DNA from 4 places in the Desulfothermus naphthae genome. Region 3 is predicted to be linked to each of the others. Evidence: riboswitches for the same ligand, from Rfam matches in the RefSeq annotation. Region 3 holds a riboswitch; each other region holds the start of a gene.

The links. A riboswitch is a leader RNA that binds a small molecule or an ion and turns the genes downstream of it on or off. The one in region 3 is predicted to bind cobalamin.
Region 1: it holds a riboswitch for cobalamin, as region 3 does, so the genes downstream of both, ACYQ1E_RS10490 (TonB-dependent receptor plug domain-containing protein) here and ACYQ1E_RS00185 (FecCD family ABC transporter permease) in region 3, are expected to answer to the same signal.
Region 2: it holds a riboswitch for cobalamin, as region 3 does, so the genes downstream of both, cbpB (peptide-modifying radical SAM enzyme CbpB) here and ACYQ1E_RS00185 (FecCD family ABC transporter permease) in region 3, are expected to answer to the same signal.
Region 4: it holds a riboswitch for cobalamin, as region 3 does, so the genes downstream of both, ACYQ1E_RS03750 (TonB-dependent receptor plug domain-containing protein) here and ACYQ1E_RS00185 (FecCD family ABC transporter permease) in region 3, are expected to answer to the same signal.

Annotation. Positions count from the first base shown of each region.
Region 1 covers NZ_BAAHYQ010000002.1:216,893-225,071, forward strand. The annotation lists gene ACYQ1E_RS10470 (ABC transporter ATP-binding protein) at 1-273, shown strand, start outside; gene ACYQ1E_RS10475 (TonB-dependent receptor plug domain-containing protein) at 399-2,459, shown strand; gene ACYQ1E_RS10480 (IS1634 family transposase) at 2,492-4,303, opposite strand; gene ACYQ1E_RS10485 (ABC transporter substrate-binding protein) at 4,816-5,808, shown strand; cobalamin riboswitch at 6,244-6,431, shown strand; gene ACYQ1E_RS10490 (TonB-dependent receptor plug domain-containing protein) at 6,910-8,179, shown strand, end outside.
Region 2 covers NZ_BAAHYQ010000001.1:519,965-528,143, reverse strand. The annotation lists gene ACYQ1E_RS02485 (methyl-accepting chemotaxis protein) at 275-1,822, shown strand; gene cbpB (peptide-modifying radical SAM enzyme CbpB) at 1,928-3,298, opposite strand; cobalamin riboswitch at 3,551-3,783, opposite strand; gene feoB (ferrous iron transport protein B) at 3,792-5,966, opposite strand; gene ACYQ1E_RS02470 (radical SAM protein) at 6,655-7,683, shown strand; gene ACYQ1E_RS02465 (methyl-accepting chemotaxis protein) at 7,756-8,179, shown strand, end outside.
Region 3 covers NZ_BAAHYQ010000001.1:38,539-46,717, reverse strand. The annotation lists gene atpF (F0F1 ATP synthase subunit B) at 1-53, opposite strand, end outside; gene ACYQ1E_RS00215 (F0F1 ATP synthase subunit B) at 96-512, opposite strand; gene ACYQ1E_RS00210 (radical SAM protein) at 763-1,656, opposite strand; gene ACYQ1E_RS00205 (GNAT family N-acetyltransferase) at 1,787-3,655, shown strand; gene ACYQ1E_RS00200 (hypothetical protein) at 3,724-4,623, shown strand; gene ACYQ1E_RS00195 (ATP-dependent 6-phosphofructokinase) at 4,897-6,216, shown strand; gene ACYQ1E_RS00190 (ATP-binding protein) at 6,209-6,679, shown strand; cobalamin riboswitch at 6,978-7,214, shown strand; gene ACYQ1E_RS00185 (FecCD family ABC transporter permease) at 7,300-8,179, shown strand, end outside.
Region 4 covers NZ_BAAHYQ010000001.1:781,282-789,460, reverse strand. The annotation lists gene ACYQ1E_RS03770 (IS1634 family transposase) at 1-1,106, shown strand, start outside; gene ACYQ1E_RS03765 (VWA domain-containing protein) at 1,195-1,653, shown strand; gene ACYQ1E_RS03760 (vWA domain-containing protein) at 1,717-1,899, shown strand; gene ACYQ1E_RS03755 (hypothetical protein) at 2,029-2,433, shown strand; cobalamin riboswitch at 2,505-2,692, shown strand; gene ACYQ1E_RS03750 (TonB-dependent receptor plug domain-containing protein) at 2,819-4,822, shown strand; gene bchH (magnesium chelatase subunit H) at 4,837-8,179, shown strand, end outside.

The sequences.
Region 1 (8,179 bases), on a different contig from region 3:
GAAGTAATCTCCGAGAGAGCATTTCAAAAAATAGATGAAAATACATTAAAAAAAGCCTTTTCCTTTATTGATCATGCAAATACTGTAGTTGATTCAGGATTTCCGGTGGGTACATTTAATAGAGGAAATATAAAGCTTATTCACTACGCCATAAAAAAAGAAAAGCCGGTCTATACATTCAGAAAAAAGGAGGAAATTTATGACCTATACAAGGATTGTAGTAAAAAGGTCATTTACCTGAATGATGTCTATTCCTTTTTAGAAAGATGGTGAAAAGGCAGAGTATGGGACTTACACCCTGCTAAGAACCAAGCAGCCGACAGGGAGATCGCACTTAGGTTAATTTTAAATATTAACAATGACTCTCCTGGCTGTAACAAAATGAAGAGGAGGTTTAAATGAAAGTTTTTAAAAGAGTTGTGATAATATGTATTCTTATTTCTTTTTTGGGTTTACCTAAAATTAGTTTGGGAAACAGCTATTATGTTGCTGAAGAGAAGAGTAAAAAAGAAAAAACAAAAGAGGAATTTAAAAACGTAGAGAAAAAAGAAGGAGTTAAAATGGAAGAAATGGTGGTTACGGCTACCAGGACTGAGGAGAACAAAAATTTACTACCTCAAGTGGTAAATGAAATTTTCAAAAAAGATATTGATTTAACAGCTGGTGATGACTTGACTGATATCCTTAAAAAGAACAGTAGTATAGATGTAATCCAGTATCCAGGAGGGTATTCAGGGACTATAAGTATAAGAGGTGTTAGATCCGATTATTGGGGAACTATTAAACATTGCTTAATATTAATTGATGGTAGACCCATTGGAGCTACACATTTAGCTCCAATAAATAAAGATATAATAAAAAAGATTGAAATAATAAAAGGACCTACCTCTGCACTTTATGGATCAGATGCTATGGGGGGAGTGGTAAATATCATAACCAAAAAATCAACTGGTAAAATTAAACCCGCAATCTTATTAGGAGCTGGTAGCTTTGATTCTTGGACTAGTGGTTTATCATTAGGAGGAAATTTAACCCAAAAAATTGATTTTGATCTAAATTCCGATGTCCATTTCCAAAATGGAAATATGGTTATGGGGAATGGTGAGAAAAGGCCTAACACTTCCTTTAAAAAATACAATAATATTGGCAGAATTGGTTTAAATCTTGGAAATTGGAGGATAGATGTAAAAGGTAATTGGTACGCTGGAAGGGACATTGAATTTCCAGATGATATAGATCGTGATTTACAACAAAAGAAAAGAGATGTCGATCAATATGGTGGTGATTTTACAATTAAGGGACCGCTTGGACATAATAATGAAATAAAAGTGACATCTTATTATTCTCAAGAAGAAAATGATTATAGATATGAATTCAAAGGAATTAATCCTTACAGAGGTTTTTGGAATTTATATACTTGGCGGGGAGTTCAATTTCAAGATATATATCATTTGCATTTTCATACACTTACCTTTGGCTGTGAATATCAAAAAATTACAGAAAAAGGAAAAGCATGGAACTCTGACGGTAGCAGAAAAGGACCTTGGCGTCCAGATAATGAAAGAGAAATTAAAAGTGTATTTGTTGAAGGAATATTTAAGTTTTATAAAAATCGAATAATAGCGACTTTAGGAAGTAGATACGATAGAATAGAATTAACTACCAAAAAAACACCTTATAAAACTGGTTTTACTCCAGGATCTGAAACTTTTGATACTTTAAATCCAAGTTGCGGGCTAAAAGTTTTTGTTACCCCAGAATTTAGTTTCCATTCTACTATTGGAACAGCTTTTGTAACTCCAAAACCAGAAGAGGTAGCTGGAATTTGGGTAAGTCCATGGGGGTCTGTTACAAAGGGTAATCCTGATTTAGACCCAGAAAATAGTGTTACATGGGATGCTGGTATAAGTTATATTAACAAAAAATTAGGACTGGATGGAGATTTAACTTATTTTCATACTAAAATATTTGACAAAATAGAAAAAGTTAAAGTAGCTGAATCTCTTTATTCCTATGAAAACGCTGAAGATGCTAAAATAGAAGGATTGGAAGGGAATTTTTCTTTTGATGTGGGGAAAATTGTTCAGATAAAGAAATCACTTCGTTTTTTTCTCAATTTTACACGACTGTTTAAAGCAAAAGAAAACCTTTCAACGGGACATCAAGATATTCGGAATGTTGCCCATCTAAATTTAAATGGGGGTATTGAATATGGCGATAAATATTTTAATGGTAGGTTAACAGCTCGTTATGTCGGAAAAAGAAAAGATACAGACTGGACGGTTAGGGGAGCACCGGAAGTTGAGAATCCGTCATTTACTGTATTCGATTTAACTCTTAATTTTCATCCATTTAAATATGGTGAATTAAATTTGCAACTACAAAATATATTTGACAAATATTATTGGGAAACTAACCCAAGTTTGTCACTTTTTTTTGTAAGATATTGTAATTATTGAATTCAATCATCTTTTTCTTCACTACAAATTTATCAATTAATTTTTAAAATGCTAGATAAAGGCTTTAAAGGAAGTTCCAGGGCATTATATATCTCCAGTTGAAAAGATTCTAATTCTGTTATTTGTCTCAGATGGATTGTTTTACCTTCCTGGGTTATCATAGTGGTGGTTACTCTAATTATGGTACTTAACTCTCTTCTTATTGTTTCCCATAATTTTGAAATCCCTCTTTGTCTCAATCTCCTTTGAATAACACAAAGCAGATGATAAGCTAATATGGTTAAAAAAATATGACCTGTTATTCGTTTATCTATTCTATGATAGATTGGTCTTAATTTTAGTTCACTCTTTAAGCTCCTGAATGATGCTTCTACATTTGAAAGAAGATTGTAAATCTCCCATAATTCCTTATTACTTAGCTCTGTCCTGGAAGTTCTAAGTTTGTACGCTCCTGAAAATCTTACATGAAGTTTGTCTTTATCTCTTACTCTCCAGCAAATATCCACTGCTTTGCCATTCTCTTCCTTTACTTTAATCTCATAAAATTGCGACACACTGCTGTATTTCTCTTTTATTCTTCCTATCCTCTCCAGTACCTTCGGATAACTTTTGATTCCTACTTTTCTTGTAAGAGATTGCTTGAGCCTTTGTAAATCTTTTTCCAGGCGCAGTTGAATACGATTTTTTATTGCCTCTTCCTTTTTGGCCCTACCGCTACTTTTACAATATAAAAATACCTCTTCAGGCTCTTCTACTCGTATCGCATATACTTTGCCACTATTACTCTCATGAACTATACTTTCTTCACCTGAGGGAAGTTCTTTTACTCGTCGTCTGTCTACACATATATAATCAAGTCCTTTGGCTCTGATTAGTTTTAAATTCTCTTCTGTGGCTATACCTGCATCTATAACTACTGTAAGCTTGCCTGTAAGCGATCTTGGAGAATTTATAAAAAAATCATCTAAAATCTTCTCCAGTGTTGAGGCTTCCGACACATTACCAGGAAAAATCCTGCTGGCCTTGGGAAAACCATCTTCATCAAGTATTATACCTACTGTCACTAATGGCCTATCATTTCGTTTCTCCTTAGATAGACCTCTCTTTGACAATTCTGAGCTTGTAACCTTCCCCTCAAAATATGTATTAGTCAGATCATATAAAATAAGCTGTTCTCCAAGACCAAAAAGTTCTCTTTCTCTTTTTACCACCTTCTCTTCTATAGCTTCTTTATTGGCTATCAGCTTGTCCAGAGTCCTATATAAACTGGATAGCGATACCACTTTTGCATCAATATTCATTACCTCATCAAGCCCACTTAACCGGTGAAACCATTTATGAATTTCCCTCTCACTCCCACAATTTATCAGACTCCCAACTATAAGAACTTTTGCTCTATCTATATCCTTTCTATTAAAACCTATTTCCTTTAAAATTTTTGTAATCATAAGTTTATCATATGCCCAGGCCCCTACAACTTCTGCTCCAACACATCTGACATCTTCGTTTTTTACTGAAGCAACATCAACCATCTTCCAATGAGCCTCATGTTTTGTTTTCTCCTCACTCTTTTGAAGAGCTTTTTTTCTTATTAAACCTGCAAAACGTCTTGCAGGTTTTTCAATTTTTTCAGGGACTTTTAATAACGACAATTGTCCTTTTAATAATTCCTCAATTCTATTAGCAAGAAATTTTAACTCCTCCCTGGACAGATCCAGTTTTCCAAGGTTTAAAATAGTTCTCTGCCTGGGACCATCAGGGGTTCTGTAAGATTCTACTAATTGATGGTAGAAATAAGTTTTTCCAGATTTGGGATCGGTTTTTCTAACTTTGCGGATAAACATAGGTAAGGATTATATCAAATCGGTTTTTCTTTGTCAAGATGCGAAATATTTTTTCTACCACTACATTCAGTTTTTAAAAAATTTAATTCAATAATTCCAACAGATTATAGCATTTTGCATCACAAAATCAACCAAATTTTTTATAAAAATCTTATTATTTTGACAAACTTGGGCTAAGGGTTATCCACTACCTGGACGATCATTTTTAGTGAAATACATACTGACATTTTAATGTAATAGAGAAGTTGATTTCTATCAATGTCTCTAATGGAACTAAAAATACCAATATTAAAAATCATGTAGAAATTCTAAAATCTAAAAGTTTTAAGTCTTAGTGACTTAGTAAAATTATTTGAACAACGGTATAAAAGATATGTTTTCACCAAAAAAAAAATATATTCCGTTATTTATTTATTTGTCATTTATTTTTCTTTGTTTCCTTCTCAAATGAAGGTAAATGTATCTGCGAGATTAAAAGAAAGTTTTCTGTACAATATGCTACACATTTTAAAGTGAAATACTTACAAAATGGATGCAAGTTAGTTATAGATGGAGCTGGGAGAAAATTATTACTTGTCCATTCTACAGATAAAGTAACAATTAAGAATGTGTTGATTGATGAAATTATAAAAATACCTGTTAGACGAGTCATTACTCGGTGGAGTACCATACCTTCATTTCTTAGATCGCTCGAGGTTGGGGATACAATAGTAGGAGTTGTAACTAGAAAGGAAGAACCTTGTAGTGAATATCTTAAATCTCGTCTCACCAGCAGAAATATTGAAATCGTGGGGGGACCTGGAAGTCTCGATTATGAAAAGCTTGTTGTTTTAAGTCCTGATATTTTTTTTGTAAGCAAATGGCAGAGTAAAAAGATTTCTAAAAAACTTAATCAACTAAATATTCCCTATGCAGTGATTTCTGAATACTTAGAAGATAATCCCTTAGGAAGGGCGGAGTGGATAAAATTTTTTGCAAGCTTTTATGATAAAGAAGAAATAGCTGGAAATTTTTTTTCGGGAGTGGTAAAGCGAGTCAAAGAAATTTCATCTCGTTTCAAGAGCAAGAAATTAAAACCAAAAGTATTGTGGTGCATTGTTAGACAAGATAAGACTATATACGCTCCACTCGGAGATAGCTATGTGGCTAGAATGATTTCCATGGCAGGCGGAGAGTATGTGGTTAAGGAATTAAAAAAAATAAATAACGCTCCTATAAGCTGGGAACGGTTTTATTTGTGGGGTAAAGAGGCCGATATTTTCATATATGCAGTCCCACTGCCACAATACGGGATAAGTTCAATAAAAAAGTTAGTGGCTCTACATCCTATGCTTCGTGATTTTAAGTCTATCAAAAAACGAAATGTATGGTATTTGCACTCACTCTATTGGGAATCTGCCGATAAGATAGATGGTATTATAGAGGATCTTGCTGCAGTTTTTTATCCTGTATTATTTCCAAACCATAAGTTTAAGTATTTTTTTAAATTATCTGATATTCAATAAAGAGGGAAATTAAATGGAATATGCAAATTAATAACAGGGAAGTGAAAAGGCTGGTGACTAAAAATAGGTATTGGGTCTTATTGTTGGTAATGATATAAGACTCTAGGGTTGAGTAGAGACAAGAAGGAGTTAATAACTATATGGCAAGAAGTCTAATGTATCGACATGACAGTAGATGTTCTCATAGTGGGTTCAAGTGGTGTATTAAATATGAAAAAGTTAATTGAAAACAAAGTTATATAAATTAAAGATTATTTTCATCGTTTTGTTCATGAGTCTAAAAGTCCTGTTATCCAGTAAAAAAGAAGTTATTCGATGTATGGAGAAGGTATGAGTTTATGACTAATTAGTATGGCCTGAGAATTAGCCACGTAACGGTATTTAAAATGGATAAAAAAGCTATGGCTAGGGGTTGACACATAGGTAGACATATTATAAAAGGCCTGTTACTCAGGCGCCGTAAGGCTTAATAGGGAATCCGGTGAAAATCCGGAGCCGGCCCGCGGCTGTGATAAGGGGACGAAAGCCACATCAAGCCACTGGGAGCAGGGATGCTCCTGGGAAGGCGTGGTGATTAGGATGATCCTTAGAGTCAGAAGACCTGCCTGAGTAACATAGGCATTAGCTTTGGCGGATGCCCAAAGCTATAAGCTGAGGTCCTTTGGGATAAAACGGGAGTCCCTGGACTGCTGTGTGCGGTTCAGGGACTCTTTTTTTGTGGTGTTCTCTACTTTAGATTTTTGCTTAGGTCAAAGCACTTGTAAGTTAAAGAAGGACTTATATAGAAAATAATATATCACCTCTTAAATTTCACTGAGGAGGAAAGTTTGTGAAAAGAGATCTATCTTTTTTGTTTTTCATTGTATCCCTAATTCTTTCTGCCCGTCCTCCTCCTGTTTTAATTTCACCAACTAATTGAAAATACTCCAGGGTGGAAGACCTGCCATAGTCCCTTCCACCCTGCCGTCAGCCATGACCACATCCGAAAAAAAGGTCCAGCAAGACTGACATCTTTAAACTATCACTGGACCTCCTGGATGTAAAGAGTCAAGGGCGTAATATTTGGCTTATAGGTAGTAAGTAAGAATAAGGAGGTTCAAAATGAGAAAGTTCTTTTGGATGGTGAAAATGCTTTTTACTGTAGTTTTCTTCATGGTTTTATCTGATGCCAGTTTGGCAAGTGACTATAGTTTAAATAAAGAGGTAAATGAGGAAAAAGTAAGTTTGAACAATATGGTTGTTAAAGGGAGAAAAATTGAAGAACGACTTTCCGCAGAACTTGGCGAGTTTGGTCATCCTGTGGTAATTATAACCGGCAAAGAGATAGAAGAAGCGGGTTTCGTGGATCTTAATATGGCCCTGAGATCTATGGTTCCAGGATTATATTCAGAGACAAGGTCCGGACGTGGAGGTTACAATAGGACAAGCATTCACGGAAGCCATAATATCTTATGGCTCCTGGATGGTGTCAGAATCAACAACCGCCTCTATGGTGGGGGGTGGTCATATACTATTAGTGTGCATAATATTGAGCGCATAGAGATTCTTAAAGGCGGTGAAAGTCTCTTTTACGGGACCGGAGCAAGGGCGGGAGTTATTAACATTATCACCAAGGGAATTACCAAGAAAGCAACGGGTCAATTCGGTGTGTCATATGGTAACAATGACTACCGTGAGGTTTACGGTCATGTAACGGATACCGTTAAGGGGCATGGTTTGATGGCCTTTGGAAGTTACGAGGGGTATGACGGTTATCATGTCCTCGACAAAGAAGCTTATATAAAAGCTGGCAATACCGAGAAAAGAAAGCCGATTGGATTTGATCGCTCTACTATAGGATTGAAATACCGCAAAGAATTTGACGTGGCCGGTAAGGGCGTTTTGAACTCCCAGCTTAGAAAGCAGCAAGGATATTTTGATTATCCCTATCCACACTACAGAGTAGGGCACACGTTCAATGATTGGGAGGAGACAATAGGCATACTGAAGTGGGATCACGATATAAATGATAACTTCTCCTATTATCTCAAGTCTCATTTTCATATATGGGAGGCGGATTGCACCTTCATGAATCTGGACGGTTCCTATAGATATGACGCTGCCCTATGGAAATACGAAGATTATGGTGTAAATCTCATGACCAGTATCCGCTGGGGAAATGGTCAGGAAATACTTTCCGGAATTGACTATCAGAATTACTGGGGAATAGACCAAGTAGTGCGAATCTATAGTTCTGAGAGGACAGAGGTTTACGGTTTTTTCGCTAATTACCGTCCTCATCTTTCATTCTCTCCGGACACCAAGCTGGCCATCGGAGTCCGGTATAATACGACAAATGAGGGCACGGATTGCACTGTTTGGGATGTGAGTA
Region 2 (8,179 bases), 480 kb from region 3:
GCTTTCCCCAAACTCTACTTCAACTATTAAATGGATAAATAAACTTTAATTTTATTGCCTTCTTGCTTACGCCTTGATCTATTATTTACCTCTTCAAATATTTCTCTCTCATTAAACTTTATTACCCCAAATTTTGGAGAATACTATAATTTTTCCTTAATTTTGGAAATCATTACCGTTAAATTGATTGTCATACTGCTTGACATGAAATATTAACCATGTTTAACATCTTTTAAGTTAATCTCTTAATTACTTATAACAGGGGGGGTGTATTATGAAAAAACTATCTAATCAAATATTACTTATCCTTGTGATATGTTTTTGGATATTTTTAATGTCCAGAATTTTTTTAAATAACCTATTTGTTGAAGGAGGAATTTTTCTAATTGCGATTATTAGTTCTCAAATACTTATTTACAGATCTTCACGTTCTATAGACACATTAATAGACGCAATTAGAGACAGTATGATAAATAATTCCTTTGAATTAAATTTTTTCCATATAAAAGATCCTGGGCTTAGAAAAATAGGTGAAGAAATATCAATTTATCTAAAAACCCTTTATGACAGATTTATCTATAAAGAGGGTGTGATTGATAATATGCCCATTCCTCTACTTATTGCTGATGCAGATAATAGAGTAATTTATGTAAATCAGGAAATCATTGATATGGTAGAACTTGATGGAAAGCCTGAAGACTATGTAGGATGGGATGTATCAGAATTCTTTTATGGAGAGCCCAACCGTCCTACTGTTACAGGAAAGGCTTATAAAGAAGAGAAAAAAATAACTGGAGTAAGAAGAGAGGTAAGAGGAAGAAAAGGAGGAGAAATCTATGGAGACATTAATGCTGCGCCACTTTATGACCCTCAGGGCAATTTAATAGGTTCCTTTGCAGTTTTTTTAAATTTAAGTGACCTAAAAACAGAACAGAAAAGAACTTTACACCAGGCTGAAATACTTAAAAAAACTGCTATACATGCAAAAGAATTATCTGAACAATTAAGTGCAACAAGTGAGGATCTCAGTTCTCAAATAAATGCAGTGAATGCTTCCATGGAAGAGTTACGAGGAAGAACTGAAGAAGTAGCAACTGCAATGGATGAGATGAATTCTACTGTTTTAGAAGTTTCAAAAAATGCAGCTCAGGCAGCTGAAGCTGCTGAAAATACTGCTCAAAAGGCACAGGAGGGAACAAATGCCCTGGACAAAGCCATTTCCCTTTTAACTGAGGTCCAGAAAAAGTCCAAGGCCCTCCAAATCCATATGGAGGAGATGGAAAAACAGGCAGAAGGCATTGGTGAAATCATCAACACTATCTCAGACATCGCTGATCAAACAAACCTGCTTGCATTAAATGCTGCAATTGAGGCTGCAAGGGCAGGAGAAGCTGGAAAGGGTTTTGCTGTTGTTGCAGATGAGGTGAGAAAATTGGCTGAAAAGACCATGGCTGCTACCAAAAATGTAGAAGAATATATCCATACAATTCAAAATAGTGCCAGAACAAACATGATGAGCACAAGGGAGGTAGCGGAGGCCATTGAACAAAATATGGAGTTAAGTCATGAGGCAAAAAAACTTTTAGATGAAATGGTCAAACTCTCAAGAGACTCCATGGATCAGATCCGTTCCATTGCAACTGCTGCAGAGCAGCAATCAGCAGCTTCTGAAGAGATCACCAAATCAACAGAAGAAGTAAACAAGATTTCTCAGGAGACAAAAGAGATCATGGAAAGAACTTCAATATCTACTGAACAACTCACCACGATGATTCAACAATTAAATCAAATGATTGCCAATCTCGAAATTGAAAATCAATAAAAACTTAAAAAGCCATGGTCACCAATGAACAAGACCATGGCTTTTTTTATTTCTTGTTTTTATAATATCTATGAGTCGTTAGTTAGTGGTCCACAGCATATTTTTTTAAGCAAAGTTATAAGTACATTCAGTTTCTTCTTCCCAGCCATCCCACATATAACTGTTTTCTTTTCCCTCAGCTATAACTTTAAAGGCATATCTAATTAATCCTTCATAGAAATTGCAAAATGGCGCAACTGTATTGAGGTCCCCATTTAGCATGTACACCTCAGCTGGACATGGAGCACCGCAAAAATGTCTAACAGCACAAGATTTACAGGGGTCTATATTTTCAACCATTCTACTAGTCACCATCTTGATTTGATCTTTTTTCATTATTTCAGACAATGGTTCTTCATTAATATTTCCTGCCTTAAATTCTGGGATGCCTATAAACTCACTGCAAGGGAAGATATCCCCATTGGCAGCCAAGGCAAAAAAGCACCTCCCACCACCACATGGAGATATATCGCACATAAGCCTTCTACCGGTTGGTCCCAGGATCCCTGCCATGATGTTGGCAAAGTTGGCCACTACAAGTTTTCTTCCATGGGACCCATATAGCTCATAGGTTAAATCTAATGCTTCTATAATCTCTTTTAAAAACACCATGTCATCTGGCTTAGAGAGTCTTCCTCCTTGTTGAGTGCAACGCACAGGATTTAGCATTATAACAGGAACTTTTAGATCATAGTAGAACTTTATAAGGTCTTTTAAAACAGACACGTTATATTTTGTCACTGTAGTAATCACATTATATGCTGGATAATCTGAGAGTTTTTCTATGACTTCAACTACTTTTTTAAAACCGCCTTTTCCAGACCAGCTCTTTCTGGTGGTATCAGCAATTTCCTCCACAGGAGCATCCAAGGATATACCAAGACCCACCTGATTTTTCTTTATAAATTCCAGGTCCTCGTCTGTGAGAAGGGTACCATTGGTCTGGATACCAAAGAGAAAGTCATCTTTATATCTGGATATTCCCTCAAAAACAGCATCTTTTACCATCATTGGTTCAGCACCATGGAATATCACCTGTGGCTTTGCCTCATCACCAAGTATCTCTCTAAAAAATAAAAGCAGCTTTTCAAGATTGGAACAAACCTCTTCAGCACTCATGGAAATTCCATTTTTCCTTCTTTCCCTTGGAAGATAACAATAAGTGCAATCAAAATTACATCTATCAGTGGGATTAAAATAAACAGCAGAGGGAGGCAGCTTAAATCTGAGGAGTTCCATTTCCTCCTTAAACTCTTTCTCTTTTTCGAGGAAATCCTCTGTGAGTTTTCCATTAAGAACAGATGGAAGCTCTGGTGCATCCACTATTGCCCAAAACCCGCTATCACCTTCAACAACTGCCACTTTATCATCTAATCCAATTTCCAATACAGAAAACCTGGGACCATAACCGGTATTTACATATGTTGTTTTATTCATGTTATATTTTACCTATTTCTTGGCCTTAGGGGTCAAAAGGATGTAATGGGAAAGACCTGTATTTTTACCTATTTTTTTGCACCTGCGACGATAAGATATTACATTTTTTTTCATAACTCATACCTCCCTTTTTTATTATTTTTGCTGTGGACCACTAACCAAAAACCCATAGGTTACGGAACCTTAAAATAAAAAAGGAACCCAGGAAAACTAAAAATAACGTTTTCCCGGGTCCCTTTACCATCAGGACTCCGCATTTTCCATCTCCTAACAGGTCTTCTGGCTCTCGGATCATCAGTTTGTCCCACGGCCTTCCCCCCAAGGTGGACCTTGAGAGTGACCTGACCAGATATATTATCTGGTCACTAGGTGGAACAACCTCCCCGATCACAGCGGCGGGACCGCCACGGATTTTCACCGTGTTCCGAGATGTTAGGAGATATAACTCCTTAACACTTAATTATATTAATAGAAATTTACTAAAAAGTCAACCTTAAAATAATCTAATTCCTAATTGATAAATTAGCACAGAGATAAAAAATGCAGTAAATGTATTAAAAAATACACTAAAAATTGCCCATTTCCAATTGGATTCCTGGGCAATTGTAACAACTGACACAAAACATGGGGCATAAATTAGTACAAATATCATAAAACTTAAGGCTTTTATGTTGTTCCAATCTGGATCATTAGCTATTCTTTCAGACAAGGATGTTGAATTCTCCACATCCACTTCTCCTAAAGAATATGCAGTTCCCAAGGTGGACACTATTACTTCTTTTGCAGCTATTCCACCTATTAGTGCTATATTACTCTTCCAATCAAACCCAGCAATCTTTGTGATGTCCTCTACGAATAATCCTAACCGTCCAGCAAATGAATGTGTAAGTGCTATCTTTTTTTTCTCAGCAATTAACCTTTGAATCTTCTCCTGAATTTGTTTTGCCTCAATTTTATCATGCTTGGTCTTTGATAGCTTGAGTTTTAAAGAAGTTATTTTTTTGTCTAAGGGGATAATTAAATTTTTTGGAGGGGTTGGAAAGCTCATACCTGCCCATATAATTATGGAAATCAACAAAATAACTGTCCCAGCCTTTCTTAAATACTGCCATACCCTCTCCCATGTATGAATAACAAGCCCCTTCAAGGTTGGTAACCTATAAGGTGGTAGCTCCATAACAAATGGAGTGGATTCTCCACGTATTACAGTGATTCTAAATAATTTTGCTATAAGAAGCGCCCACAACCAGGAAAAAATAGTCAAAAAAAACATGAGCTTATCACCAGTTTTTGGGAAAAATGCTCCTGCCAGTAATAAGAAGACTGGCACCTTTGCTCCACAGGAAAAAAAAGGCGCTGTTAAGATAGTGGCTATTTTTTCTTTTGGGCCTCTCAATGTCCTTGTGGCCATAATACCTGGAACTGCACATCCACCTGGGATACCACCAGAGATTATAAAAGGCATAACTGAATATCCATGGAGGCCAAAAATTCTTAAAACCCTATCCAGCATATAGGCCATCCTGGCCATATAACCACTGTCCTCTAAAAATGCCAGGATAAAAAACATGATCATAATTAAGGGGACAAAACTCATGACCCCTCCTACTCCATCTATAATTCCTGAAATTACCAGAGATTTTAAAAATCCAGGTGGTAAATAGTTAGAGGCCATGGTAGATAAAAATCCAAAAAAATCTTGAATCAAAGCAAGTGGATATTCACCAAACAAAAAGGTCATCTTAAACATTAAATATAAAACAATAAACATAACAAGTGGACCAATAAATTTGTTAGTTAAAATCCTGTCTATTTTATCTGAAATATCCAATCTATCAGGATCAAAACGGTATTTTATTACTCCTTTTAATAAAGAGTGAATATAACCATATCTATAGTCAGCAACTATTGCCTCTGGAACAGTATTTAAGGTTTTTTCACAATGAGTTGATACTTTTTCAACAAGTGACTTTAATCTATTGGACACATCTAAATCCAGGGCATCACCTTGAGATACTATATCTTCATCTTCTTCTAAATACTTTATAGCTATCCACCTGGAAGGATATTTTTCAGTTAAAAATTTGTTTTCTTCTACAATGGTTGAAATTTCTTCAATTACAGGATCCAAGTCTGGCCCATAAGAAATAGTAAGGGGCGTCCAATCCCTTTTCTGGATTGAACAATCAATCATCCTTTCTATTAACTTATCCTTACCTATACCCTTTTTTGCCACCATTGGCACCACAGGACACTGTAAAAGGGAAGACAATTTATCAATATCTATTTCCATCCCCTTTTTCCCTACCTCATCCATCATATTCAAGACCAAAAGTAATGGTGCCCCAAGCTCCATAAATTGTACGGCCAAATACATGTGTCTTTCTAAATTCGTAGCGTCAATAACATCTACCACCAAAGATGGTTTTTCATTCACAATAAAATTTCTAGCAACTAGCTCTTCTTGAGAATATGCAGTAAGAGAGTATGTCCCAGGTAAATCTATAATCCTTAATTTCACATTCCCGGATTTTATATACCCTTCCCTTTTCTCAACTGTAATACCAGGATAATTCCCAACATGTTGTCTTGCACCAGTTAAGAGATTAAAAAGTGTAGTCTTTCCAGAATTTGGGTTACCAGCAAGGGCAATTGTAAATTCCTTCATATATACCCTCCCAAGAATAAATATTTTTAACAAGAGCTAAAAATAGGGGTGAAACTAAGAGATAATCTTGAGCTTTATGTATAGTCAATAGAAATAATTAGCTTATGATAAATCTCGGTGAGGACCAAATTAAATCAATTTAAATGTTTTTAATCTTTATTTTAGATTCAAAAATGCTAAACAACCGCTTAGACAATTTTTTTATTCCTTTACTTTTAATATAACCTCTTTGTGTAATAATTACAAGGAATTATTTACTCATTAATATAATTTTCCCCTAAACTTTAACAATCATCAATGTTCTCTTTCCCATACTTTGGGAAAAATAAATGTCATTTTTTTTGTACACCCAATAAGTCTTAACTCCACAAACTCATTGAGACTTGCTGTTTTATTCCTTAAATAAAACTTTAAGTTTCATTAAAATTCTTAAAATAAATTCTTTAATATTAAAAAAACTTTAAAACTCCATATGTTAAAGATAAATTGAAAAAACTTGATTTAATATCTAGTTCTATGTTAAATTTTTTTTACAGGACAATTTGTAACTCCGTTAAATTAAGTAATTTTTTAAATAAAAGGAATTTGCATCATAATGATAGACCAGGAGATCAAACTATTAAAAAGCATTTCTTTTGACGTAGGTCCAATTCGACCCCCCTCTGAGGGAGGGAGCGATTCTTTACTTTTGAGATTCACGAGAAATTGTCCGTGGAATTTGTGTAGATTTTGTTTTGGAAGTCCTTATAGAAGAAAAAAATTTGAATATAGACCAGTAGAGGAAATAAAAGGGGATATAGATAATATTAAAACTATTTGTGATAGTTTAAAGAGTATTTCTTTTAAACTGGGATTTGGAGGAAAGCTCAATAAAAGAGTATTAAATTATGTTTTAAATTTATTGGAGGATACCGAGCAAATAAGCAAATTAATCATGATATATAAATGGGAAAACTCCAACAAAGAAAGTGTTTTTATTCAAGACGCAGATAATATGATAATGAGAACAAAAGATTTAGTAGAAGCCTTAAAATATTTAAAAAAGACCTTTCCCGATATAAAAAGAATCACAACATATGCTAGGAGTAGAAGTGTTCAAAAAAAATCAGCAAAAGAACTAAAAGAAATACATGATGCTGGCCTAACAAGATTACATATTGGTCTTGAATCTGGAGACGATGAGGTGTTAAAGATGGTTAAAAAAGGGGCTACTTCTAAAGATCACATAGAAGCTGGGATAAAGGCTATAAAGGCAGGTTATGAACTGTCTGAATATATTATGCCTGGCCTTGGGGGAGAAGAGAAGAGTTTGCAACACGCAAAAAATAGTGCTAATGTACTTAGTAAAATTAATCCGCATTTTATAAGATCTAGGCCTTTTGTCCCTCGTATTGGAACCCCTATGTATGAAGATTGGAAAAAAGGTAAATTTAAGATTTTGTCTCCGCATCTCTTGCTTAAAGAACTGGAAATTTTTGTGTCTGAATTGAATTTTTCTGGTAAGTTATGTTTTGACCACATGAGAAATCCAAGTTTTAAAATACAGGGATTCGGATATATCCCTCTTCTTTCTCAGAGTTACGAGGGATATAAATTTCCTGAACAAAAAAATGAAGTTATAGAAAAAATTCTTAATGGACTTCAAATAGAAGAAGAATTTTTTTTAAAAGCTGAAGACTTAATTGAATATGAAAAAGAGATTTATAGATTAGATTAATTGGGGGGGTCTTAAACTACACTGAGTAATTGATATGAAATAAACCAAAACATCAGCCTATAGGGGGGTAAAATGAAACAAAAGTTATATTTTTTGTGGTTTGGACAATGTGTTATTGTAATAGGTGTGTGGTTTTTTTTAAATTGTTATCTAAAGATATGGAGTTTACATGAATTAGTTATGATAATGTTGAGACCTTCTGTAATACTATTTCTAATTTCATTTTTGCCTGCTTCTTATTACACCTTGTGGAAACACATAAAAGATGTGGAGACTTATCGTCAGACCATGGATAAGCAAGATTTAATTATTGCTCAGAAGCGAGCAGCTAGTTTATCTTCTTGGTATTTTTATTTTGTCATATTTTTAGCACTAATTGGACCAAATTTTGCTATTTTCGGATGTCCATTTATTGACAAGATGGAATATTTGATAAGCATGTTAATAGCAATATCTTTGCTTTTAATATTCTGGCCTCCTTTTGATCTTGCATTAG
Region 3 (8,179 bases):
CCCCACAATAGGAGCACCAAAAATAATGATGTCCCTTTTATTATTTTTTTCAAAACAACCCTCCTTAAGCCTCTTTTTTCTATTATTCAAAGTTATTAAGCCATAACCCTTTCTGCCACCATATTTGCATACTCATCCACTTTGGCCAAAAGCTCATTTTTTACTGAGCTTACCTGCTTTTCAAGGTCTTTTCTCGCCCTCTGCAACTTTGTCTGGGCCTCTTGTTTGGCCTTAGACAACACTACCTGTTCTTCTTTTACACCTTGAGCCTTAAAATCATTTTTGAGTTTAGAGGCTTCAACCCTGGTTTGATTTAGTTGCTCTTCATAATTTTTTAATTTTTCCTCTGCCTGTTCATTGAATTGTTCGATGTCAGACAAATATCCAGAAAGCCTCTCCTGCCTCTGTTTTATTATCCCCCTAATTGGGCGATACAAAATAAGATTCAAAACAGCCAACAAAATCAAAAAATTTACAAGTTGAATGAAAAAGGTAATGTTTAACTCTATCATAGACTTGCCCTCCAACCCTGTTTTTTGTGTGTTAAGATGACTTTGTGAAAATTGTTACAAATTTGAGACTGTTTATCCCATTTCAAACTTTCTGTCAAAGCTTTTTTTAGACAAGGCTTAAAAACATTCACTTTGTTCTCTTAATCACAACTAAATAATGGGCTTAATTAGGAAAGAAATATTGCCTGTCATGCTTAAATCTCAGCGAACAATCCACCGCCAAACTTAATCAACAAGTGACCAATCTTTGTCAAAGTGCGCGCATCCATTCAGGTTTTAAACCAATTTCGCCACGTAATGCCTTGTCTATTAATTTCAATGCACTCTCTTTACCTTCAGGGTATTTAATCTTAAGTGGCAAATAATTTGATGCATGATTTGAAGTAAAAAGGCCATTGGACAAGTCAGTAAACCTTATCATTTCCCTTAATTCCAACAACATTCCATATTTATCAGGAAGTTCAAATTCTCCATTTTCATACTTCTCATATAAAGGTGTTCCTGGAATTAGCATAAGGGTAAGGGCACCCACATAGTCAGGGTCCATCTTTGTAAGTAACTCTCCTGTTGCCCTTGCATGTTCAAGGGACCTCATTCTACCAGCTATCCCCAAAAGGACTGTTACAGAAAGTTTTATCCCTGCCTGTTTTACCTTTTTGGCCAACTCAACATATTCAGAAGCTGTGGCACCTTTATTAATTTCTCGCAAAACTTCATCATCTCCACTTTCTACACCTAAATAGAGTATTCCCAATTTTTTTTGCTTTAGTTCAATTAAATTATCCAAGGTCTTTTTTCTTAGACTCTTGGCATTAGCGTATGATCCAATCCTTTCAAGCCAGGGAAGGTGTTTATTTATGGTATCAATCAGAGGAACCAATTTTCTCTGCGGTATTATAAGGGCATCCCCATCCATTAAAAAGAGCCTGTTTTGATTCCTCATATACTTGGAAGCAAACAATATATCACTATACACAATATCCCATTCCTTTATCCTGAATCTTTTTTGTTTGTAGGTACCGCAAAAAGTACATTTGTTGTGGGAACATCCCACGGTTACCTGAAGCAATATACTAAAGGCCTCACTGGGCGGTCTTATACAAAATCCTTCATAGTGCATGCCTTCACTCACATTTATGTTCATAAGCATTCTCCTCCTAGAGTTCAGTTTCTTGACCTATTAAAATAAAAGATATATTTCTATTGATTAACTTGTTAGGTCTTTGGTACATTTACTCAAAACAAAAATCAATAACTTGGAGAAATAAAAAATTATGGATATTCCTGAAATTTGTTCAAAAAAACTTGTAAGCGCTGACCAAGCAATAAATAAGATAAAGAATGGGAGCAGGGTATTTGTTGGCACAGGATGTGGTGAACCCCAACACCTTATAAGAAAGATGGTGGAAGCAGAAGATTTGCAGGATATCATAGTATATCAAATGCTTTCCTCTACCTTTGCAAGGTATGTAAATGATAAAAATTTTTTAAGGCGGTTTTCCCTTAAACTATTTTTTATTAGTCTAGATATGCGCCAGGCTGCCTTTGAAGGAAAAATAGACTATATTCCTGCTTACTTATCTGAAATTCCCCATTTATTTGATTCCAAAACCATAGGATTAGATGTGGCTTTAGTTCAGGTGTCTCCCCCAGATCAATTTGGTTATTGCAGTTTAGGAATCTCTGTTGATATAACCTATTCGGGTTTGAAGAATGCAGATTTAGTGATTGCTCAAATAAACCCTAATATGCCAAGGACATGGGGAGATAGTCTCGTCCATGTGGATGATATTGATTATTTTGTGCTATATGAAGAGCCCCTGGTAGAAGCTATTCCCAGAAAAAAGAACAAAGAAATAATAGATCGAATAGCCTTCTATGTAAATCAGCTAATAGAGGATGGAGCAACTCTCCAAGTAGGATTTGGCCACTTACCTGATGCAATTTTGCCTTATCTTATGAATAAAAAGGATCTGGGAATACATACTCAGGTCATAACTGATGGCTTTTTACCACTCTTTGAAAACAAAGTAATCACCAATAGAAAAAAGTCCTACCTCCCGGACAGGGCGGTTGCCTCTCTATGTATGGGGTCAGAAAAATTATATAATTTTGTAAACAACAACCCTATGTTTTATTTTAAATCATCTGACTTTGTAAACGATCCTAACATAATAGCAAAAAATGATCACTTTATTTCCCTTAGTTCAGCACTAGAAGTAGATCTAACTGGCCAAATCTGTACAGATTCAAAGGGATATTTGTTTTATAGTGGCATTGGTGACCAGGTGGATTTTATCAGGGGATCTAAAATGTCAAAAAATGGATTTTCAATAATAGCTCTCCCTTCAACGGCCCAGGGTGGAAAAGTCTCCAGAATTGTGCCACACTTAAGTGAGGGTGCTGGTGTTGCAACAACCAGGGCAGACGTTGACATTGTAGTAACTGAATATGGGATAGCTGAACTTTATGGAAAATCTATATATCAAAGGGTTATGGAACTTGCTCAGATTGCCCATCCAAAATTTAGAGAAGAATTAATAAATGAAGCCAAGAAAAAACACTATATCTTTCCTGACCAACTCCCTCCCAAAAAAGAGGACCTTATCTTCATTGAAAAATATAAATACAATTATACACTCCCCGATGGAAGAAACATTGAATTTAGACCACTCCTTCCATCAGATGAATTTGCATCTAGAAATTTCTTTTACTCTTTAAAAGAAACTACAGTTTATTACAGATTTTTCCAGCCTAAAAAGGTATTTACCAGACAAATGCTGCAAAACGAATGGGCAAGGGTGGATTATCGAAAAAATATGACTATGGTTGGCATTCTACAAAAAGGAAGAAGAAAGACCATTGTGGCAATTGGTTCATACGTGCGTTCAGACATTGATGAAAACTATGCAGAAGTAGCCTTTGTGGTTAGAGATGACCTTCAAAACATGGGCATTAGCTCATTTTTGTTAAAAATTCTGGAAAAAATCGCCAGAGAAAATGGATATAAAGGATTTTATGCTACAGTTTTAATAGATAATACCAAGATGATTCATGTATTTAAAAAAAAATACCCAAATGCCAGATTAAAACGGGGGTACAGAGGAGAGGTGGAAATTTTTATGGATTTTCCTGGGGAATAAAAATTTTTTTTCTAAACTTTTTCCCTCCTTTGCCGATTAGCAAAGAAAAAAGAAGGAGGGGAAAAATCATGAAAATAAATACCTTCTCAATATCCTTATTAAACACTTATGACAAATTAAATCACAGGCCCCTTCAAATTGATAAGATTGACAGGCCAATCAACAAAAAATCTCAAGAAATCGGTAACCCATTTTTAACTGAAAAATTTAATCCTGTAAATATTTCAAAATCAAACATATCCCAACAAAATTTGAAAAATTTGTCTTCTGACCAATTAAACATAATAGAATCATTAATTGAAAATTTTACTGGTAAAGATGTTGAGATTATAGATATCGACAAATTTTATTTTTTGCACAAAAGTTATACCTCATTAAAGGAAAATTTGGCATATACCGGTAAATTTTCTCCCCTTAAAAACAAATTGAATACTGATTATAATAAGATATTCAAAGATGCTGAGAAGATAAAAATGGATTTAGAAATGACTGTTAAAACTGCTGAAGGTAAGGAATTAGATGTAAATATTGAATTAGATTTATCTCAAGAATTTATACAAAAGAGCAACTTTGCTATGAAATCTAAAAACAAATCAAATATAAGTGTATTAAACATAACAAGTAAGGATGAAACAATATTTAAATCTAATCTTCACTTTGAAATAGATATAGTACCAGCCTCTGAACAAGTAATTATTGACGGTAAGGAAATAGAAAAATACGAAAATTCGGTAAAAAAAGTTGATGGAATTGACCAACTAAAAGATGTACTTTCTGATAATGAAATAAAAAATATAGAAGATATGGATGATAGTGAAAAAGGTAGTGTTAATCAACAATATTTAAATTATATATTTAATTTCTTTAATATCTGGTCTAAAAATAAAGAAGAAAAATTTTTACTTGCATTTGGACTATTAACACAAGAAAAAATATATCTATCACCGGTAACTAAATTTGTTAATTAACATGGTACGAGATATTTAAACTCTAGTTTCAATGGTACTTTATTGGAAGATACATTGAAACACTCTCCTATAAAGTAAGGATAACTTATTATAAGTTATTGTGACCAAATACAAGTCTCTCCTTTGTCAGGATGAAATAACCTTTTAATTTTTCTGAATTCAACCAACTTTTTTATTCCCTAATATCTTTTAATCAAATAAATAATCTTGTCAAAAAATAAATTTTCTTTTATTTTTCTTTTGTCAGCAAAACAAAGAAAAAAGGAGGATTCAATGCCAATGATAAAACCCAAAAGAATAAAGGTAGATATCCTGGGAGAGCCAAAAATTCCAGTGCCAGAACAGTTAAGGCCATTCTTATCTGAGATTGGAGAGGTGAATTTATATGTGTCAGAAGAAGTAATTGATACAGAAGATCCAAATCAAAGATATTTTATTTTTGAAGAGGCTGGTCCCAAGGAAAAAATATATTTTGATCCATCAAAGACAAAATGTGCCATAGTGACTTGTGGGGGGCTTTGTCCTGGAATAAATGACGTTATTAGATCCATTGTAATGGAGGCCCATCATCAATACAATGTTGCCGCTACACTTGGTATTAGATATGGACTCCAGGGCTTTTTACCCCAATATGGACACAGCGTATGGGAGCTAACTCCTGAAAATGTATCTCAAATCCACGAATTTGGAGGAACTATTTTAGGTTCCTCCAGAGGTCACCAACCCCCAGAAGAGATAGTAGATTCACTAGAGAGGATGAACATAAATATCCTCTTCATGATAGGGGGCGATGGGACAATGAAGGCCGCTTCTGCTGTTTGGCGGGAGATAAAAAAACGTAAGATGAAGATATCAGTTGTGGGCATTCCTAAGACCATTGACAATGATATCTACTTTGTTCCACGCTCATTTGGCTTTGATACAGCCGTAACAAAGGCCATTGAGGCCATTAGATGTGCCCATACAGAGGCTACTGGTGCACCTAATGGAATCGGCATGGTAAAACTTATGGGCAGAGAATCTGGGTTTATTGCAAGTGAAGCCACCTTAGCTCAAAAAGACGTAAATGTGGTCTTGATTCCAGAACAACCCTTTGAACTTGAGGGAGAAAATGGTCTTCTGGCATACTTGAAAAAGAGGATTCAGGAAAGAGGTCATGCAGTAATCGTTGTTGCAGAAGGTGCTGGACAAGACCTATGGCGGAGGGAGATGAAGAAAAACAACGAGAAAATTCCAGTTGATGCTTCAGGAAATCCAATTCTAGGCGATATATGTGGACTGCTCAGAGAAAGGATAAAAAAATATTTTGAAGAGCAAAAGATACCTATTACTTTGAAATTTATTGATCCCAGTTATATAATCAGGTCAGTACCTGCAAATGCAAATGATGGAGTATACTGCGCATTTTTAGGACAGCATGCAGTGCATGCGGCCATGGCAGGCAAGACAAATATGGTTGTAACTAAGTTAATGGAAAAATTTGTATACCTACCACTCTCATTGGTGACCAAAAAGAGAAGAAAATTAAACGTAAATTCTCCGTATTGGAAGGCAGTACTTGCTTCCACAGGACAACCTCCTCAATTTGGATAATTTTAAGACAGAAAAGATGAATTTAAATAATAGAGAACCAGACATATTACTAGAGGTCCCGGCTCAAGTTTACTTTCTTCCAGCAATTGGTCATTTTGCAAAGGCAATTTTCACAAAACACCCTTATTTTGAAAAATGTTCTGAAGAAGTACTCTATTCCCTTGAACTGATAATCTATGAATCAGCAGCCAATGTTATTAAGCACGCATATCCAGAAGGAATTATAGGAAAATTAAAAGTAAAAATATGGATGGATCCTCAAAAAGTTATTTTAGATGTAATAGACAATGGTAAAGGATTTGATCCCAATAACTTACCTGAACCAGACCCTGCTTCCCCTGGCGAAGGTGGCATGGGAGTTTTTTTGATAAAAAAAATAGCTCAAAGGTTTTCTTACTTTTTTTCCAAAGAGGAAAATGGAAATGTCCTTCACCTTGAAATACCCCTTAAAAAAAAGGTTTAAGAATTCCCGTTATTTTTAGAAGTCTATGTATAAGTTCTTGTCCGGCTTTTCTGGTAAATTCTAAGCATAAAGTTGATTCCATTACAAAATTTACACGCCTTCTCAAAATCTATGCTCCCTTCTATAAGATTTAGGAAAAATAAGCTTTTTCACAACATTGTTTTTTTCTCACTTTTTACATCCTTTGTATTTTTCACTGAGAATTGCTGAATGATTTAAGTTTTGCTTGAAGAATTTTTTTTTATTTATTATCAACTATTTTAAATTCAACATTTACTTTTAAAAAAGTTCTTTGGGGATTTAATATGTCCTTCAGGTGCCCATGGGGGCTTAAAAGGGAATCCCGTGAAAATCGGGAACGAACCCATCGCTGTGATAGGGGGACGAAAGCTGCAAAGGCCACTGCCAAAGCACCTAGATTTTAATCTTGAACCTTAAACATAGAACTTAGAACTCTTTTACGTGCTTGGTGGGAAGGCGCAGTGAGTAGGATGATCCCTAGAGTCAGAAGACCTGCCTGAATGGATGCATATCTTGCCCTTTAAGGGTAAGATATTTTTGAACCTGGATGAAAATGGGACATCCTGGTTTGTCATAAAAAAGACAAACTGGGATTTTTTATGAAAAAATTTTATTTTCAACTTATTTTTGCATGTATTTTTTTCTTATTCACCATATTTACCTCCCTTAGTCTTGGATTTGTAAAGATCCCTATTTTTGAAGTTATTAAGATCCTTTTATCTAAGATCACTGGCATAAGATACCATGATATTTCCAGTATTCACTATTCTATTGTGTGGGAGGTTAGACTGCCCCGTATAATTTGTGCCGCTTTAGTTGGCGCAGCCCTATCTGTTTGTGGAGTTGTGTTTCAGGGCATTCTTCTGAATCCCTTAGCAGACCCATACACCCTGGGAATTTCTGCAGGCGCTGCCTTTGGAGCATCAGTTGCCTTGCTTTTTGGGTTCAACTTCTTAGGGATCTATAGTGTACCTTTTTTCGCGTTTGTCTTTGGGCTTATAACCCTTCTTGTAGTTGTGTATCTCTCTTCTACTTCCAGTGGGGGAATTTCTTCAAACAATTTGATCTTATCAGGTGTTATTGTTTCAGCAATACTTTCTGCCGGTATTAGCTTTTGTAAATACCTTGCCCAAGAGAGGGTCTCAGTTATTGTATTCTGGCTTTTAGGGAGTTTTGCATCATCTACATGGGCAAGTGCACTCTTAATTATGCTCTCTCTCGTCATATCCTTTGGGGTATTTATCTTTTATTATAGAGAACTTAATTTGCTCAGCCTTGGGGGAAAAACAGCTCTATCAATGGGTGTAGATCCAAATAAGGTGCGTATATTATTGCTTGTATTTGGTTCTCTTCTAACTGGAGTTTGCGTGTCCTTTTCAGGAATTATTGGTTTTGTGGGCTTGCTTGTTCCTCATATGATGAGATCAATAGTAGGTCCAAATCATTTAAAACTTTTGCCTATATCTCTGATATGCGGGG
Region 4 (8,179 bases), 740 kb from region 3:
TTGAGGGGAAGGTTACAAGCTCAGAATTGTCAAAGAGAGGTCTATCTAAGGAGAAACGAAATGATAGGCCATTAGTGACAGTAGGTATAGTACTTGATGAAGATGGTTTTCCCAAGGCCAGCAGGATTTTTCCTGGTAATGTGTCGGAAGCCTCAACACTGAAGAAGATTTTAGATGATTTTTTTATAAATTCTCCAAGATCGCTTACAGGCAAGCTTACAGTAGTTATAGATGCAGGTATAGCCACGGAAGAGAATTTAAAACTAATCAGAGCCAAAGGACTTGATTATATATGTGTAGACAGAGGGCGAGTAAAAGAACTTCCCTCAGGTGAAGAAAGTATAGTTCATGAGAGTAATAGTGGCAAAGTATATGCGATACGAGTAGAAGAGCCTGAAGAGGTATTTTTATATTGTAAAAGTAGCGGTAGGGCCAAAAAGGAAGAGGCAATAAAAAATCGTATTCAACTTCGCCTGGAAAAAGATTTACAAAGGCTCAAGCAATCTCTTACAAGAAAAGGAGGAATCAAAAGTTATCCGAAGGTACTGGAGAGGATAGGAAGAATAAAAGAGAAATACAGCAGTGTGTCGCAATTTTATGAGATTAAAGTAAAGGAAGAGAATGGCAAAGCAGTGGATATTTGCTGGAGAGTAAGAGATAAAGACAAACTTCATGTAAGATTTTCAGGAGCGTACAAACTTAGAACTTCCAGGACAGAGCTAAGTAATAAGGAATTATGGGAGATTTACAATCTTCTTTCAAATGTAGAAGCATCATTCAGGAGCTTAAAGAGTGAACTAAAATTAAGACCAATCTATCATAGAATAGATAAACGAATAACAGGTCATATTTTTTTAACCATATTAGCTTATCATCTGCTTTGTGTTATTCAAAGGAGATTGAGACAAAGAGGGATTTCAAAATTATGGGAAACAATAAGAAGAGAGTTAAGTACCATAATTAGAGTAACCACCACTATGATAACCCAGGAAGGTAAAACAATCCATCTGAGACAAATAACAGAATTAGAATCTTTTCAACTGGAGATATATAATGCCCTGGAACTTCCTTTAAAGCCTTTATCTAGCATTTTAAAAATTAATTGATAAATTTGTAGTGAAGAAAAAGATGATTGAATTCAATAATTACAATATCTTACAAAAAAAGTAACAAACTTGGGCTAAGGATAAAGATATTGACCTTTTTGGCACTATAAGAAGCGCTGCGCCATTTCAGGTGTTAAGAGGAAGAAAGAACAAGCTTATCATTTACAAAGAGGACTTTCGATACAAAGAAAAAGAGAGAAAAATCAGCCATGTTGTGAGCTTTGTTGTTGATGGTTCAGGTTCTATGGGGGTTCAAAAGAGAATGGAAGCAGTAAAAGGGGCGATACTTTCTCTTCTTATGGACTGCTATCAAAAAAGGGACAAAGTGAGTATGATTATGTTCAGAAAAAATCAAGCTGAAGTTGTTCTTCCTCCAACATCCTCTTCTGATCTTGCGTATAAAAAGCTAAAGGACCTTCCAACTGGAGGGAAAACGCCTCTTTCTCTTGGTCTTTTAGAGGTTTATAAGCTGATCAAAAAGTCTCATTTAAAACATCCTGATACAAGGATAATTCATATTGTTCTATCAGACGGAAAGGCAAACTAGGCTATAAAATCAGGAGAAGATCCCATTTTAGAGGTTAAAAGGATTTGTAGTGAAATAGGGAAATTGAGCTATGTAGATAGTGTGGTTATAGATTGTGAGTTAAAAAAGAATTTTCTCAAAATGGATCTTGCAAAAGAATTAGCAAAATGGCTTTCTGGGAAATACTTTTTACTTGAAGACCTAAAAGCAGAAAATTTAGTGAATTTGGTTGATCAGATAAAAACAGAGCACTTAAATTTAGTATGAAATAAAAAGAATTTTCTTGCAAACCACAGTCTGTAAGGTTAAAAATTAAAATCAAATCCCACACTCTTAGAATAGAAGGATATCACAACACCTGGCGGAAGATTAGAAGTAATTTAGGGAAACATTTTTATGCATGGCTATCTTCCATATGAGATAACAAAGAGTGTAGAGGCAGTTATCTCAGACCCTGAACTTGCGAAAAAGGTAATAGAAGCAATAGAGAAAGGCCTTTATTCAATAGAAGAGAAGGCAAAAGAGCAAAAGGTTATTATTAAGACAGAGCTTAAAGATGAATTAACAAAAGAGCTTGTAACTAAAGATGAACTTAAGGCCACTGAAGAAAGATTAAGAGGGGAAATAAAAGCAATAGAAGGAAAAGTAAGAGGAGAGATAAAAGCCACAGAAGAGAAGTTAAGGACAGAGATACACAAGTGGCGTGCAGACACCATAAAGTGGATGTTTATATTCTGGCTGGGTCAGATTGCTACTTTTACTGGAATTTTGATTAGTGTGTTAAAATTAATGTTGAAATAACACAAAAGAAAAAGGATAATGTCAAAATGGACAGTTGTGTTTAGGGAGTTGACACATAGTTAGACATATTATAAAAAGTTTGTCACTCAGGTGCCGTAAGGCTTAATAGGGAATCCGGTGAAAATCCGGAGCCGGCCCGCGGCTGTGATAAGGGGACGAAAGCCACATTAAGCCACTGGGAGCAGGGATGCTCCTGGGAAGGCGTGGTGAATAGGATGATCCTTAGAGTCAGAAGACCTGCCTGAGTAACATAGGCATTAGCTTTGGCGGATGCCCAAAGCTATAAGCTGAGGTCCTTTGGGATAAAACGGGAGTCCCTGGACTGCTGTGTGCGGTTCAGGGACTCTTTTTTTTGAATAAAATTTAAGAAAAGGAGGAGGTTAAAATGAAAAGAACTTTTATTACATTATTAATCTTTCTTTTTCTCCCAGGATTAAGTAATGCCCAAAAAGTTCATAAGATAGAAGAAATAGTAGTTACTGCAACCCGTTCTCCAAGGTCTGCTGAAAAGGTGGTCGCTAATGTAGATGTTGTTAAAGAGAAGGATATTATAAATTCTTCTGCAACCAACATAGACGATATTTTAAGAAAACTTGGAGGAGTTGATATCAGAAGATATTCAGATGTTGGTTTTGGTCCTCCTATAAGTGTTTACATCCGCGGCATAGGTGGAAGCAAAAGGGTAATGCTTATGATGGATGGAATGCCTCTTAACTCACCCATTACAGGTTTTCTTAATTTCAACCAATTTCAATTATCTTCTATTGAACGTGTAGAGGTTGTTAAAGGTCCTTTTTCTTCACTTTACGGAAGTAATGCAATGGGAGGAGTTATTAATATTATTTCGAAGAAAAGAAAAAAAGAAGGCATTGATATTGTTCCAATGTTTAAGGGTGGAAAACATGATTTTAGAGAAGGGGGAGCTAGCGTTGTTGGACGAAAAGGAAAGTTTTCTTATTCTCTGAATGGAAGTTATAGAACCATAGACAACCATTATCGTAGGGATAATCAAATAGATTACATCTATAATCCTGCAACAGGTGGTTTTAATAAAAGATCCAAAGATGTAAATAAATATTCAAATTATGACGATACAAGATTTTTTGGACGTTTTGACTATGACTTTTCTGATGTCACTGGCATAACATTTACAGGAAACTATATGAAAGCTGACACAGAGATGGGTTCAACCGTGTTTCTTCCAGTAGAACGTAAAAAAGATCAAGAGAAAAAATCATATTTCTGGAATCTTAATGGACATACCTCTCTTTTTAACAATTTAAACATTGAAGCAAGGATCTTCACTAATTATGATAAGGTTGAAGGAAAATGGGAACATATTGTTGATAATCCTGCTCCTTTTGGACCTCCCTTTTTGTTCCTGTATGGAGATCGTGATTATTGGGGAAGGAATATTGGTGCTCAAGTTAAAGCCTCCATGCCAGTTATGAATTTTAGTTATTTAACTTTTGGTATAGATTCCAATTTTATAAAAGCACATTGGAAAAATACCAAAGAAGACGGAAGTGTAATTGGTGATGTTATGGATGAAACTATGAATACTTATGCCATTTACCTTCAAGACGAAATGGAGTTTTTTTCTCATCTTTTAATTACCCTAGGTGCAAGGTATGATATTAATTCAGAAACAGAAGATTCTTTTTCTCCAAAACTTGGAATTTTATACAAACTGAATGATAACATAAGTTTTAGAACATCTGTTGGCCGAGCATTTCGTGCTCCTAATCTTCAGGAGCTTTACTCACCAACCTGGATGATGATTCCTGGAATACCTTTTAAATCTAATCCTGACCTTGATCCAGAAACCATTTGGTCTTATGAGTTGGGAACATCAATTAGATTTGCTGATAGATTTAAATTTGATCTCACAGGATTTTACTCAAAGGCTGAAGACCTTATATCTGCTTCCATAAGGAATGGTATTCAGCGTTATGAAAATTTAAATAAAGTTGAAACTGACGGATTTGAAGTAGCAATGGAAGGTAAAATATTTTCATGGCTTAGCAGTTATATCAACTATACCTATACCCATTCAGTAGAGGAAAAAGAAGGACGGCTGGACGATAGACCACTTCATCAAGCAAATGGTGGAATCCAAGTTACTTATAAACTTAGCCCTAAAAATCGTTTTACTGCATCTCTTGATACCAGGTATTATGGAAGCAGGTTTTTTAAAGACAGAAGGACTCAAAAAAAGATAGACCTTGATTCATTTACAGTCTTAGACTTTAACATTCGATTTGATCTTTTTGATCGTCTTGGGATTCAGATGGCAGTTACCAACATTACTAATGAAGATTATGAAATTCATGGTTCTGTCCTGGGTCCAGAGCGCTGCTGGTGGGTAAAGGTTGATTTTAAATTCTAAAAAGAGGACAAAAGATGCACTTTTTAATAACTTTTGTCTCTGTCTCTGATGCAGGAATTCGATTGCTTGCTGAAGTAATAGATAATTTCCTTTTCAAGGAGGAGTTCAGACATCTTTTTGAGAGAAAGATAAAAATAGATGCGTATTTTGTAGGTGAACAGAGGGATTATTCAGAAAAGGTTTCAGCTATAAGGGAATCAATTTTATCCTCAGATATTGTGTTACTTGATTTAATGGGTGCAGGAAGGTCTATCTATCAGGCTATTGAAGAGTCAATTAAGGAATACAAAAAGGATCTCGTCCTTATTGGATATGCAGGTGAATATTTAAGATCTCGTGAAAAGCTCGGTTCTTTTTCTACAGAAAAGTTGATGAAAATTATGGAAAAAATAGCTGAGAAAAAGAAAAGAACTGCTTTTGAGTTTGATATGGAAAAGATGCTTAAACGAATGGAGACTTTTGGAAAACTTATACCATTTGGTTTTCTTAAAGATATGCGTAACTTTATCTATCTTAAAAATTATTGGAGAAACGCATCTAAAGAAAACATCAAAAATATGCTTTTTCTTTTGTGTCGCGACTACGGTAAAATTAAAGAGTTTCCAAAACCCAAAAAACCAATAGATTTTTCAAAATATGTGCTTTTTGATTCAGAAAATATGCGCGGATTTGAAAGTTTTTCTGAACTTAAAAAAGAATGGGGATGGAATGAAAATCGCAATACAATTGGACTTCTTTTTCACAATTTCAATTATCCAAACTATTCCTTTGGTATTATCTCAGAAATCATAAAACTCCTCAGAAAAAAATATAATGTTGTTCCTTTTGGGATATCTTTGGGATCTGACAAATATGAAAAGATAAACAAAGTGCTGGATGAAGGATTAGAACTTGATCTTATATGGGACTTTCTTCCTTTTCGATTTGGAGTAGGACCTATGGGTGGAGACCCTGAAGCAGGTCTTAATATATTTCGCAGAATGAATGTTCCAATTATGCATCCGTTTTTTTTGGGAAAACGAAAGATAAGGGATTGGGAGGAATCGCTCAAAGGACTCAGTCCAATGGAAGTCATCATTCACATTATGCTTCCTGAACTGGATGGAATAGTGGATGGTATTCCTGTTGCAGGTCCGGAGGAAGTGCAAAATACTAAGATCTCAGATTTACAGGAACTAAAGATTATTGAAGGTCGTTTGAAAAAATTGATAGCTCGGTCTGAAAGCTGGATAAATCTCCGCAACAAACCAAATAAAGATAAGCGTGTTGCTTTTATCATTTATAACTATCCACCTGGAGAAGAAAATATCGGAAGTGCATCTTTTCTGGATACTTTTAAATCTATTGAACGGATTATCTCTAAAATGAGAGAAGCAGGATATCATTGCGAAGAAATATCAGCTTCTGATCTGGAAGAGATATTTATGTATAATGGAGTTTGCAACTCAGCTAACTGGTCTGAACCAGAAACTATCAAAATCCGCTATCCTGTTGAGAAGTATAAAAAAGGGGATAATTTGCACCAAGTTATGGTTGAGCAGGTATCAAGGGAATGGGGGAAGCCTCCTGGAAGCATTATGGCAGATAACGATTCATTTCTCATTCCAGGTATTATAAATGGAAATATATTTATTGGATTGCAACCATCAAGAGGTTCTTTTGAAGATCCATCAAAACTCTATCATGATAAAGACCTTCCACCTCACCATCAGTATATGGCCTTTTATCGCTGGCTGGAGGAAGAGTTTAAGGCTGATGTTGTCATCCATGTTGGCACCCATGGAACACTTGAACTTTTACCCGGCAAAGAAGCTGGCCTTTCAGATAAGTGTTTTCCAGATTATCTTATTGGGAAAATGGCGCATCTGTATATTTATTACATTGGAAATCCATCAGAGGCAATAGTTGCCAAAAGACGCACCTATGGATGTTTGATAAGTTACTCAAGTCCTCCATTTAAGCGATCTGGTTCTTATGGTGATTTAGTAGAACTTGAAGATATGATTAATGAATATAACGAAGCAGAAAGATTACATCCTCAGCAGAAATCTGAGCTTTTAAAGAAGATCAAGAAAAAAGTTTCAGAAATGAAACTCATTGTAGAGGGAGATTTTACAGTAGATAATGTATCAAAAGAATTGATTCGATTAAAGAATTCTTTAATACCTCTTGGCTTGCATGAATTTGGTAAGCCTTTTAGCAAGGAAGAAGAAGCTTGTTTTCTCAGTGCAGCACTGTGTTGGAACAGGGGTAAGATTCGATCACTTAAGGAAATTATTGAAGATGAAGTTGATAACATAAAATCATTATCACTAAGTAAAAACAAAATAGCTCTTGATAACCAAATAAACCATTTCATTGACGAGCTTGTCAGAGATTACTTCTTTGGAGAAAAAAGACTTTACAGTGAAATATATAAACAGCTTTCTTCCTCAGGTAAGAAAAAGTTTGAAGCAACTATAAAGTATGGGGAAAAATGCCTTGAGCACTTAAGAAAAAGTGATGAAGTTAAAGGATTGCTAAATGCATTGGATGGCAATTACATTGAAGCGCGCCTTGGAGGAGATATAATCCGTGATCCAGAAATATTGCCAACTGGATACAATATCTATCAGTTTGATCCAAGAGCTGTCCCCTCTGAAGTAGCTGTGGAGAGAGGAAGTGAAATAGCAAAAAACACAATTGATTACTATTTTAAAAAATACAAAAGGTATCCAGAAACAGTAGGCCTTGTTTTATGGGGCTTTGAAACTGCAAAAACGCATGGAGAAACCATTGGGCAGATACTTTCATACTTAGGTGTAAGAATCAAAAGAGGATATGACATATGGGAGCCTAAATTTGAAATAATTCCTTTGTCTGAATTAAAACACCCTCGCATTGATTGTGTAATAACGATTTGCGGTTTTTTTAGGGATATGTTTCCAAACCTTATTGACCTTTTGGATGAGATCTTTGAAGCTGTTGCCTCTCTTGATGAACCCATAGAGATGAACTTTGTTAAGAAACATAGTTTATCCATTTATAATGAAATAGTAAAAGAGATGAATGAATCACAGGCTAAGGAACTTTCCACAGCAAGGATCTTTGGGCCAGCTGAAGGGCAGTATGGCACAGGTATAACAACCATGATAGAGAGCGCAAACTGGAAAGAAGAGGTTGAAATAGCCAATGCCTATATTTCTGCTCAAAAACATATATATACCAGAAACCGGAGGGGTGAAGCTCAGAAAAATTTATTTGAGCATAATCTGAAAAATATAGAGCTTGTCTCACAGGTGCAGAGTTCAGCAGATTACTCGTTTTCAGATCTTGACCATTACTACGAATATTTTGGCGGTCTTTCTAAATCTGTTG